Regions from separate parts of the Ensifer sp. ENS07 genome, predicted to be linked through region 1. Evidence: riboswitches for the same ligand, from Rfam matches in the RefSeq annotation. Region 1 holds a riboswitch; the other holds the start of a gene.

The links. A riboswitch is a leader RNA that binds a small molecule or an ion and turns the genes downstream of it on or off. The one in region 1 is predicted to bind cobalamin.
Region 2: another riboswitch for cobalamin. It lies ahead of IB277_RS01620 (aromatic ring-hydroxylating dioxygenase subunit alpha); the one in region 1 lies ahead of IB277_RS09155 (DUF1636 domain-containing protein).

What each region holds. Positions count from the first base shown of each region.
Region 1 covers NZ_JACVBE010000002.1:423,198-429,292, forward strand. The annotation lists gene IB277_RS09135 (DUF924 family protein) at 1-123, opposite strand, end outside; gene IB277_RS09140 (iron ABC transporter permease) at 217-1,200, opposite strand; gene IB277_RS09145 (ABC transporter substrate-binding protein) at 1,288-2,241, opposite strand; gene IB277_RS09150 (ABC transporter ATP-binding protein) at 2,238-3,041, opposite strand; gene IB277_RS09155 (DUF1636 domain-containing protein) at 3,064-3,477, opposite strand; cobalamin riboswitch at 3,582-3,798, opposite strand; gene IB277_RS09160 (RidA family protein) at 3,976-4,452, opposite strand; gene aspT (aspartate-alanine antiporter) at 4,934-6,095, shown strand, end outside.
Region 2 covers NZ_JACVBE010000001.1:347,409-353,503, forward strand. The annotation lists gene IB277_RS01610 (L-threonylcarbamoyladenylate synthase) at 1-897, opposite strand, end outside; gene IB277_RS01615 (DUF6656 family protein) at 975-1,574, opposite strand; cobalamin riboswitch at 1,892-2,093, shown strand; gene IB277_RS01620 (aromatic ring-hydroxylating dioxygenase subunit alpha) at 2,197-3,441, shown strand; gene IB277_RS01625 (hybrid-cluster NAD(P)-dependent oxidoreductase) at 3,443-4,537, shown strand; gene IB277_RS01630 (glycoside hydrolase family 25 protein) at 4,646-5,797, opposite strand; gene IB277_RS01635 (hypothetical protein) at 5,876-6,095, shown strand, end outside.

The DNA.
Region 1 (6,095 bases):
GAAGCGGCTGATACAGGCCTGGTCGAGTTCGTGGCTCGTCCCGAACCAGTCGTCATAGGTGAGTTCGCCAAACCAGAAATTCAGAACGTCCTGCGGCGTGCAGATGTCAGCTTCGTTCGCCATATGCTCCTCACATGCGGGCCAATCGCCGATCCCTCGGCTGCGCTAACACATAGGCCGGAACCGGCCCTTGTCCATAACGTGTTCCTACCCGCCTTACGCGCGTCGCTTCAGGATGGCAATGAAGGCGATGCCGCCGACGAGCCCGGTGACGACGCCGATCGGCATGTCCTCCGGCGCCATGATGACGCGGGCCGCCAGATCCGCAAGGATGAGCGTCAGCGCCCCGAAGAAGGCCGAGAGCGGAATGACCCGCACGTTGTCGCTGCCGGCCAGAAGCCGCACGAAATGCGGCACCATCAGCCCGACGAAACCGATCGCGCCGGAAAAGGCGACCATCACCCCGGTCAGAAGTGCGGTGACGACGAACAGCGTCAGCCGGAAGCGGCGCACGGGAATGCCGAGCGTCATCGCGGTTTCGTCGCCCATGGCGAGCGCATTGATTTCGCGCGCCCGGATCATCAGCCAGCCGAGGGAGGCGAAAAGCACCACGCCGGGATAGACGAGCTGCGACCATTGCGCCAGGCCAAGACCGCCGAGCATCCAGAAGATGACCGTATGGGTCGCCCTCGGGTCCCCAAGGAAAATCATGAGGTTGCCGACGGATGTCAAGACGAAGGCGACCGCGACGCCGGCCAGCACGAGACGGTCGGCGCTGCTCCCGAGCACGCGGGAGACGAAGGCGACGAGCACGGTTGCGAGCAGCGCGCCGGCAAAGGCAAAGAGCGGCACCGTGGCAAGACCGAGGATCATGCCGGTGTGCAGCAGCGCCACGATCGCGCCGAGCGCGCCGCCGGAGGAAACGCCGAGCAGATGCGGATCGGCAAGTGGATTGCGCGTGACCGCCTGCAGCACGGCGCCAGTCAGCCCCAGCCCGGCGCCGACGAGGCCCGCCAGCATGACGCGCGGCAGGCGCACGTCCCAGACGATGCTCTCGCGCCCCGCCGACCAGAAAGCCTCGACGCTGCCCGGAGAAATCTTGCTGGCGATGATCGACCAGACGGTCGCAACCGGGATCGGCGCCGAGCCGAGCGATACGCCGGCCGTGACGGTCAAGGCCAGCAGCAAAAGCGCCGTCATGAGACCGGCACCCGCCTTCAGCGCCCGTGCCGGCGCTAGGCGTGAAACGGCGACGGGACCAGGCGACGCATCCTCAGCCAGCATCGCTTACAGGCCCTCGCCCTGAAAGGCCTTGGCAAGCCTGGCAATGGCGTCGATGTTGCGCGGGCCTGGCGTCGCTTCGACATAATCGAGCACGACGAAGCGATCGTTCTTGACGGCATCGACATTCTTGAAGGCTGCATTGTTCTTCATGAAGGCGATCTTGTCCTCGGCCTTCACCTCGCCGTAGTTGACGATGACCACCACTTCCGGGTTGCGCTCGATCACCGGTTCCCAGGAGATTTCCACCCAGCTCTTTTCCACGTCGTCCATGATGTTGGCGCCGCCGGCGGCCTCGATCATCGCCGTCGGAATGCCGAAGCGGCCGGAAGTAAACGGCTTCTCTTCGCCGGAATCATAGACGAAGACCCGCGTCGGGTTAGCCTTGCCGGCGTTCGCCTTGGTGATCTCGGCAAGCTGGCGGCGATAGCCGTCAACCAGCGTCTCGGCGCGATCCTCGACGCCGAAGATGCGGCCGAGATTGAGAAGATCGACGAACATGTCGTTCATATCAGGCTTCTGCTTGGCCATCACGTGGATGCAGGATTCGGTCAGCTCGTAGACGCCGATCTTGAAGGGCGCCAATGTCTCGGGCGTGACCTCGCCGCCGACCTTCATGCCGTAGTTCCAGCCGGCAAAGAGGAAATCGGCATCGGCGTTGAGCAGCACTTCCTTGGTCGGATATTTCTCCGAAAGCTCCGGCAGTTCCTTGACGCCTTCGCGCAGCTTCTCGTCCAGCGTCTTCCAGCCGGAAACGCCGGTATAGCCGACCATGCGGTCCTGGAGCCTCAGCGCCAGCATCATCTCCACCAGGTTGACGTCGTTGGCGATCGCCCGCTTCGGCGCCGCGTCGAAGGTCACCTCGCGGTTGCAGCTCTTGACGGTGACCGGATAGGCGAGCGCCGGCGTGGCGGCGGCAAGCACGAAAAGAAGGGAAAATGGGGCAATATTGATCTTCATGAAATCGATCCCTGTCGAGGAAGTGAAAAGGAAAAGCGGGCGCCGCCGGCAGCGGCATTGTGAACGGTGGCGGTGACGCCGAAGGCGGCCGAAAGCTCGCCGGGGCTGAGCACCTCTTCGGGCGGGCCGAAGGCCGTCAGCCGCCCGGCGGTCAAGATCGCGACATCTGTCGCAAACTCGGCGGCGAGATTGATGTCGTGCAGCGTCGAGACGATCGTCAGCTTCAGCGTCTGCAAGAGCTCGAGGATTTCGAGCTGGTGGCGGATGTCGAGATGGTTCGTCGGCTCGTCGAGGATGATGATGCGCGGTTCCTGTGCCAGCGCGCGGGCGATCAGCACCCGCTGCTTCTCACCGCCCGAAAGTGTGGCGAACTGGCGGCCGGCAAGATGGGCGAGATCGAGATGCGCGAGCGCATGCTGCACCCGCTCGCGGTCGAAATCGTTCCAGCCGCTCAAGCCCTCCCGCCGCGGAATGCGTCCCATCATCACGACGTCGCGCACGCTGAAGGGAAAATCGCCGGGCATCTCCTGCAAGACGACGGCGATTGTCCTTGCCGCCTCGCGCGCCGAGATCGACCAGAGATCGACGCCATCGACCGAAACACGGCCGGCATTCGGCTGCACCGCCCGGTAGAGGCAGCGCAGAAGCGAGGTCTTGCCGGCGCCATTCGGCCCGAGGATCGCAAGCCGGCTGCCGGCCGCGATCGCAAAGCCGATGTCGTTGACCAGCGTCAGGCCCGAACGCGGCCCCCAGCGAAGGCCCTCGACCGTGAGGGCTGCACCCGTTGCGTTGCAGCTCATGGGTTCGTTCCTCTGCGCGACCTCATTGGAAGTGCCCGCCGAGATCTTCGGAGACGAGCATCGCCGCGGGAATGCGGGCAAGCGTCTTGCCTTTCAGCCCGCGCGGCCGTTCCGCCGCCCGCGTCATGCCATCGCCACGCTCGGCATAGGTTGTGGCAAAGCGCACGAGATCGTCGATGTCCTCTTCCGGCGAGACGTCGCCGAAGAGATAGGTCGCCTTCCCCGTCGCCTGGAAGGCGATGGTGCAGGGCCGCGTGCAGGCCGCCATGCAGACCGTGCCGGCGATCGAGAAGTCGCGATCGAGCGGTGCGCCGAGCGCTGCGATGCTCAGGTTGAGCCGCTTGATCAGCTCGGCACCGGGCACGCATGGGCCGCCGGTGAAGCGGCAATCGGTGCAGACCGTTATCTTGTGCTGTCGGAAATTCGGCTCAGCCATTCCTGCCCTCCGCCGGACTGACGGCAAGAGATGGCGAAACGGCAAGAGGACGGAAAACCGTCGTATGAAAGCCAGTTCTTTTCCATCGGAACACCCCGTCCGTTGTGGTTGATCGGTTCGATGGCAGGTCTCCTGGCTCGCGGGTCGTGGCGCATCCACGTCTTCCCGGTCTTCGACCAGTGACATGGTGTGAATGCGCTTTCCGCTCACAGTTGCGGGGGCAGCCACGGTCTCGGCCCCATCAGGGTCGTCCGTTCCGTGTTCCCTTTTCAGCCGCTTCCGCATTGTCGCGGACGCAGCACCATCAACGCCTTCCTCGCATGAATCGGCGGATGAGACAACCGCACGACACAGGCGGGAGGGATCTATCAACATGCGGCGTTTCGTCATGCGAGGTTTGTTATAAAATAACATTACGTAGCGCAAGTCGAAAATTGGGCGCCGGACACAATCCGACGCCCGCGATAGCGACCACGCTAAAAGACGTGCCGTGCTGCCTCAGAACTCCGGCGGCAAGAGTTCGGCCGTCAGCGTCACCGCGACAGAGGCGTTGCCCGGCAGGTTGCGCACGCCGCAGACGGAGCGAACATGGCCGGCCCTTTCGCCAAAGGCGGCCGCCAGAAGCTCGGAAGCACCGTCGAGTACCTTCGGGTGCTCCAGGAAATCCTCAGTGCAGGCGACATATCCCTCCAGCCGGACGATCTGGCGAATACGCTCGAAACGGCCGAGATGCTCATGGATCTGCGCCAGCGCGTTGAGCACTGCCAACTCTGCGGCCTTGCGCCCCTCGTCGATGGTCACATCGCGCCCGAGCAGCCCCGTATGCACGAAGCGCCCGTCCAGCAATGGCCCCTGCATCGAAACATGAAGCATCTCACCCGCCTCGATCACCGCGCGGTAGGCGCCGAGCGGCCTCGGCGGCGTCGGGAGCTGAACGCCAAGTGCGCCGAGCCTTCGGATAACCTCGTCCATCATTGCTTCCCCTCCTCGTCACCTTACGAACCGGCCGCCTTGCGGAGACGACACCGCTTTTTTCTCAAGCCCTCGAAGTTCTGCCGCCCCTATCGCAAGCAGCAAGACGCGCCGTTCCGTGCCCAGCAACTTTTCCAAGCATAACCAAGAGAAAACGCCTCATGCCTCACGTTGGGAGATAACGTTACGAATTACAACACCAGAGTTGAAGTGCCATCGCGATCCGGGCCAGTGCCGCGGTCTTGCGATCGAATGCGACCGACACATCGCGGCGGCCTCGATCCCCAACCCCAAGTAAAAACGCTGAAATGTAACATACGTTACGCTCACGTAACCCTATGCCCGTTGAGAATTTCGACGACCGAAGCGACAATTGCCGGGATTAAGATTGGGCATCGACAAGCCTCGGAAACAAGCTCAACTTAGCCGCGCAGATCCCGAAATGAAGTGACGGCAACTCAACTTTCTGAAGGGAATAGCATCAGTGAATCCCATTGATTTCTTCGTCGACACGCTTCGGACCTATCCGCCTGTCGCCGTCTTCCTCGCCCTCGGCATCGGCTTCCTCATCGGTCCGATCAAGGTCGCGGGGTTCAACCTTGGAAATGTCACCGCCACGCTGCTTGCGGGCGTTCTCATCGGACAGCTGGGTATCCAGGTTTCCGGCGACCTGAAATCCACCCTGTTTTTGATTTTCCTCTTCGCCGTCGGCTACGGCGTCGGGCCGCAATTCGTGCGGGGCTTGAGCACCGATGGACCGAAACAGATCGCCTTTGCGCTCTCCGTGCTGGTGCTGTGCCTCGTCGTTCCCTATCTCTGCGCGCTGATTGCCGGGCTGCCGCTCGGCTATGGCGCCGGCATGTATGCCGGCTCGCAGACGATCTCGGCTGCAATCGGGGTTGCGACCGACCAGATCAATTCGCTCGGGCTGACGCCGGAGCAGGCCAAGACCTTTGCCGACCAGATCCCGATCGCCTATGCGGTGACCTATATCTGGGGCACGATCGGCTCGGCGATCATCCTCGCCCAGCTCGGTCCCAAGCTTCTCGGCATCGACCTTCCGGCGGCCTGCCGCGAATACGAGGCCAAGCTCGGCGGTGGCAGCGAAAGTAGCGAGCCCGGCATTACCCGCGCCTATCACGACTTCGGCCTCCGCGCCTATCGCGTCGACGCGGCAAGCGGGCTCACCGGAAAACCGGTCAAGGACATCCTTCCCGGGATCCGCGTCTTCGTCGAGCGCCTGCGGCGCGGCGACCAGATCATCGAGGCCGATGGCAACACCGTGCTGCAGCCGGGCGACGTCGTCGCCTTTTCGGGCCGGCGTTCGCTGCTCGTCGAAAACCTCGACAACAAGCTGCTCGAGGTCGAGGACAAGGAGCTGCTCAACGCGGAAGCCGAAGTCCTCGATGTCTACGTGACCAGCAAGGCGCTCGCCGGCAAGACGCTGGCGGAAGTCAGCACCATGGATTGGGCGCGCGGCGTCTATGCCCGCAAGATCATCCGCTCGCTGGTCGAGATCCCGGTGCTGCCCGGGACGACGGTCGAGCGCGGCGACATCGTCACCATCGGTGGCGCGAAACGCCATGTCGAAGCGGCGATCAAGGCGCTCGGCTTTGCCGACCGGCCTGTCGAGACGACCGACATCG
Region 2 (6,095 bases), on a different contig from region 1:
GGCGATGGTCTCTGCGCCGCTGGCATCCGCCCGCTTCATATAGTCGAAGAGATTGGCGGCGGCTTCGCGCAGATTGCCAGTCGGGCTGAGATCGAGAACGACGGCCGCCTGCTCTTCGCCGGCGATCCGATTGCCGCCGAAACGGATCAAGGCTTCGCCGGCATGCACCTCGGCGGCATCGAGCCGGACGGCAGCGCCGGGCGCGTAGTGCGAGGCGAGCATGCCCGGCGCCTCGATCGTCGCTCCCGCCGTCTCCGGCCGGGTCACCGGACGGCCAAGCAGGCGTTCGATCTCGGCGGCATCGAGGCCACCCGGCCGAAGCAACCGGATCTCGTCGCCGTCGACCTTGATGATCGTCGACTCAAGGCCGATTTGGGCCTGGCCGGCGTCGAGGATCAGCTTCAGTTTGTCGCCGAGATCGGCTTCCACATGGACCGCACTGGTCGGGCTGATTTTGCCCGACGTATTGGCACTGGGCGCGGCCAGTGGTCGCCCGAAGTGAGCGATTACCCGGCGCGAGAAACCGTCGGGCATGCGGATGCCGAGCGTGTCGAGGCCGGCGGACGCCAGCGCATGAACCGTGCTGTCGGCGCGCTGCCGAAGGATCAGCGTCAGCGGGCCGGGCCAGAAGGCTTCGGCCAGCTGCCTCGAAATCGGATCGAAATGCACATGGGCTTCGGCCATCGCCATGTCGGAAACATGCGAGATCAGCGGATTGAAGCGCGGGCGCCCCTTCATCTCGTAGATGCGACTGATCGCATCGGGATTGGTAGCGTCGGCGGCAAGGCCGTAGACCGTCTCGGTCGGAATGGCGACCGGCTCGCCTTCGGCAAGAACGGCGCAGGCGCGCGCGATCGCGCGGTCCGGTTCTCTATCCGTGTCGATGATCTCAGCCATGCCGTTTCCTTTCCGACGCTTCCTTAACGGACGCACCGGAAAAACAGAACGATTTTCTTTGAAGGAACCGGTTCGGCTCAGAGGCTGCGAATGATGCGACGCAACGCGTCATCCTTGGCGCCAAGCATCAGTACGTTTTTCAGCGCGACCTTGGGATCATCTGTGCGAAACAGCAGCCCGTTGTCACGAAAGTTGCGGTTGATGACCATTTGCCCGGCTTGGGCGCCCGGTTCGATGGCGACGGCGAAGTACATGCGTGAATAGCCGGGCTGGATACTCTCGAAAAAATGCGTCTCGTCGCCCAGGTTGCAGAAGAAGTTGGCGAAGTAGAAGGACCAGGTGATGTCCTTGGAGGGAGTAACCGGCGTACGCGCCGCCGTCACGTGACAGTAGCCGAGATGCGGCCGGCCGACGAGCGTGCGGTGGAAGATCATCTTCGGGAACTGGATCGAGTTGTGGAACCCGTTGATCCGCTTATGGGTCGTGTCGCCGGCGGTGCTGAGCTTCTTGCCCGTCCTGTCTGCGACTTCCTCATAGCTCAAATACCGGCGTTCGCTCGGCAACCATTGCCTGCGGTTGATCCGGCCCGTGCGCAGGAATTCGGTATGAACCGCCACCTTCGGCGGGATTGTCGGCAGCTTCTCGGCTGTCGCGTCGTAGTATCTCAACTTTGCCATGATCGTCAGCGCGCCATCTGCCTGCCTGCAGGACCTCTCTCGTCCGCCGGCTAGGCTAGCGGCTCATGGTTAATGAATGATTTCGTCCTGGCTGCATCATTAGCGTTCTCTATCTGACGCGATGTCGCAAACGGGCGAAGCCCTCCCGCATCTGCGCCGACCGCGCCGCAAAAGTCGGCAATTGCCCAAGATGTGATCTATCTATATGTTTGCAATGTAAAAATTCTAAGACGGTGGCCTTTTGTGGCGGTTTTTTCCGTGTCGTCATTCTGGAATTGGATGTCGCTATCGGGCAGCTGCCAAGGTGACTTCCGCGATTACATATCCTTACTCAAGGTGCCGTCTTCGAAGGGAAGATGGAGAATTGGGAAGCCGGTCAAATCCCGGCGCTGCCCCCGCAACGGTGGTGGAGCGAAAGCCTCGGCAAAGGCCACTGGACGGTTCGTCCGGGAAGGCGCCGGGCAGGTCCGAAAGGACGGCTCCTGAGCCCGGAAACCAGCCTTGACGGACATAACCGTAACGGGTTGCGGCGGGCAGCCGGATCGGAGCCTCAAACGCATGGGCGTGCGCCCGTGCGGGTTCCTGTCCTGCCTCTCCGAAACATGGCGCATGAGGACAGGACATGGACACCAGAAACGATATGCTTCGAAAGCTGAAGGGCAGGCAGGACGGCTACAGCCTCGACCGGGCCTTTTACATCGATCCCGACTACTACAGGCAGGATCTGGAAAACATCTGGTACAAGGATTGGCTGTTTATCGGCCATGACTGCGAGATCCCGCGGGCCGGCAATTACTTCACCGTCCAGGTCGGCGACTACCCCGTTGTCATCACCCGCGACCGCCAGGGCGCCATCCGGGCGCTGCACAATTCCTGCCGCCACCGCGGCTCGCGCGTCTGCACGCAGGCGAAAGGCTCGTCGGCAAAGCTTGTCTGTCCCTATCACCAGTGGACCTACGAACTCGACGGCTCGCTGCTCTTTGCCCGGCAGATGGGAGAGGATTTCGACAAGGCCGCCCACAGTCTGAAGCCGATCCATTGCGAAACGGTCGGCGGCTACATCTTCATCAACCTGTCGGAAAAGCCGATGGATTTCACGACGTTCCGCGACATGGCCTTGCCCTATCTTGCGCCGCATCGGCTCGGCGAAACCAAGGTCGCGTTCGAAAGCACCATCATCGAGAAGGGCAACTGGAAGCTCGTCTGGGAAAACAACCGCGAATGCTACCATTGCGCCGCCAATCATCCGGAACTCTGCCGCACCTATCCTGAGGCGCCGACGGCGACCGGGGTGCAGGGCGCCAAGGATGATCCTGTGATCGCCGAACATTGGGCGAAGTGCGAGGCCGAGGGCCTGCCGAGCGAATTTAAGATGTCGCCGACCGGTCAGTTCCGCGCCGCCCGCATGCCGCTTGTCGACAATGCCGAAAGCTACACCATGTCGGGCGCCCGCGCCGTCAGGCGGGCCCTGTCCGCCGACGTCTCCCAGAGCCAGATCGGCACGCTCTTGATGTTCCACTATCCCACCACCTGGAACCATGTGCTCGCCGACCACGCCATCACCTTCCGGGTGCTGCCGCTCGGGCCCGAACTGACTCAGGTGACGACGAAGTGGCTCGTCAACAAGGATGCGGTCGAAGGCGTCGACTACAATCTAGATGAACTGACGCATGTCTGGACCGAGACCAACGACCAGGACCGTCAGATCGTCGAGGAAAATGCCTTCGGCATCCGCTCACCGGCCTATGAGCCCGGTCCCTATTCGCCCGAGCACGAGGGTGGCGTGATGCAGTTCGTCGAGTGGTACTGCAAGTTCATGGAGCAGCGCCTTGCCGGCGACGCGGCTCCGCTTTCAAGGGTCGCCTGACATGCAGATGGCCTCTTCGTTTCACCATTTCGACGCGCTCCACGTCTGGATCGACCGGCAGCAGATGCTCGAATGCACATCGGCGGTCGTCGAGACCGCCGATGTCATGACCTTCACCTTCCGGGCCGAAAAGCCCGCCTGGTTTCGCTATCTGCCCGGGCAATTCGTGACCCTCGAACTGCCCGTCGCCGACGAGCCAGTGATGCGCACCTACACCCTGTCGTCGACGCCCTCGCGGCCGCTGTCGATCGCCGTGACCGTCAAGGCGCAGTCAGACAGCATCGGCACCCGCTGGATGTTCGAGCACCTGAAGCCCGGAATGAAACTCCGCGCCTTTGGCCCGCTTGGCGATTTCAGCTTCGTCCGCCATCCCGGCGACAAATACCTGTTTATCTCGGCCGGCTCCGGCATCACGCCGATGATGTCGATGACGCGCTGGATGGCGGACTGCGTGCCGGAGACGGATGTGACCTTCATCTCCTGCGCGCGTCGTCCGGAGGACCTGCTGTTCCGTTCGGAGCTGGAGGTTCTGGCGACGCAGATGTCCGGGCTGAACCTCGGCTTCATCGTCGAGGGACATGAGGCACGCCACGGCTGGCACGGGCTTCGCGGCCGCATTGATGGCGCCAAGCTGCCGCTGCTTGCGCCCGATTTCATGGACCGCACCGTTTTCTGCTGCGGCCCCGAACCGTTCATGCGCGGCGTGCGCGAGATGCTGAAATCGGCCGGTTTCGACATGGGCCGCTACCACGAGGAGAGCTTCCAGCCGGCCGCCGCACCTGCGGCGGAAGAGATTGCCGTGCGCGCCGGCGCCGGTGACGAGGGCGAGGTCCAGGCCGCCAAGATCGCCTTCACCATGAGCGGCAAGGAGATCGAGGCCAAGCCCGGCCAGACGATCCTGCAGGCGGCGCGCGCCAACGGCGTGCGCATCGGCGCTGCCTGCGAAGGCGGCATCTGCGGCACCTGCCGGGTGATGAAGGTCTCAGGCGAGGTGGATATGAGCCACAATGGCGGCATTCTCGACGACGAGATCGATGAGGGCTACATCCTCGCCTGCTGCTCGCGACCGCTCGGAGACGTCCAGATCGAAGCTTGAAGGCTTTAATGATGTCGCGCAAAAGTGTGCAGCGGTTTTGCGGCAACGACATGCATAACAACAAGCGCTTAGTGCCTGTCGCGTGAATGCTTTTTCAAGCGAGAGGCTTTAGGGCGCGTTGCAGGGGATCGGATTGGCGGAAACGCTTGCCGGGGCGTCGGTGCCGGCCTCCGTCTTGGAGCATGCGCCCTGGGCGGCATCATTGCCGGCGATCGCCACCTGCAGGGCACGTTCCTGGCGGGCGAAATCGATCGAGCCGGTCACCAACATGTCGACGCCGCTGCCGGCGCCGCTCGTAGCGTCGGCGCGGCTCACGAGCAGCGGCTCGCTAAACATCGCAGTCGCCCTTGCCACCGCCAGCATGCCCGTTCCCCGCTCGGCTTGGGCGACGAGCATCAGCGGCAGTGGCTTTTCCGGCAGCAAGGCGCCCTGTGCCCAGATCGCTTTCAGCGCCGGCGGCGACATTGCCGCCACATTCACGTCGATGTCGTCAAGCGTTCCCGGCACGCGGTAGGGGCAGCGGCGCTTGCCGCAGTTGATGCCCGAGGAGAACTGCCACAGCGCGTAACTGTCCCAGTTGCCCATCGGGAAAACCTGGCGGATATCCGGTTTGTAACGGGCGTACCAGAGCGGCAGGCGCGACAGCAGCCGGTGTTTGGCCCGGTGCGCGGCGATGTATTTGGCGGTGATGTGGTTGGTATAGAGGATCGGGTAGCGCCCGGTCCGGGTCTTGATGTGCCCGGCGAAGATGGCGGCGTCCTCCAGCGACATGTACTTGTCCGGATCGATGCCCTCGAGATCGAGCACCATCAGCTCGTCGTCGCGCGGATCGGCGTAATCGAGGAAATGGTTCGCCTGGTCGACGGGATTGCCCGGGCGGGCAAGATGGTAGGCACCCCACAGCAGCCCGTGCGAACGGGCAATCATCCGGCGGGTCTGGTAGAGCTCGCGGCTGACGGCGTATTTGCGCCACATGGTCTTGCAGTGGTTGAAGGTGTCGCCGTTGTGGTCGCCGGTGCAGGAGAAGCTTTCGGGCAGGCCGTCGGAGGCCTTGGCGATGAAACCGGAAACGCGCTTGTCGCCAAGCATCGTTTCCCAGTCGATGCTGTTCATCTCATAGGCGTCGACGATGATGGCATTCGACTTGGTCTTCCAGGGCTCCATTTCACCGGCGCGTGCGATCGCCGCCGCGAAAGCCAGACCGATGAAGGTCGCGAGGCGCAGAATCATCCCTGTCGTGGAGATACACCGCTTTGCCATTCTCTGAGATTGCCGACAGTATCGTTAACGCATCGTAAATCCCAGCCCCCGAGCGGACTGTGCGGGAGCGACGCGCGAATGTATACCGACCTGTGGCTGTATATAAGCAATTGCTTTCATGTTCGCGATCTGACGATCAGCCGGGAAGGCGTTGGTCGACGATGCGGCAATGCCTTGCTGCAGCAACGGGTGCTGGCCGCGCCACCTGATCCCGCAGGAGGCGGAAGATGGAACAAAACCGGTGACTTATGCGTTATCGGTCGATTTCGGATTTCCCGGCTGAGGGACATCCCCGTAT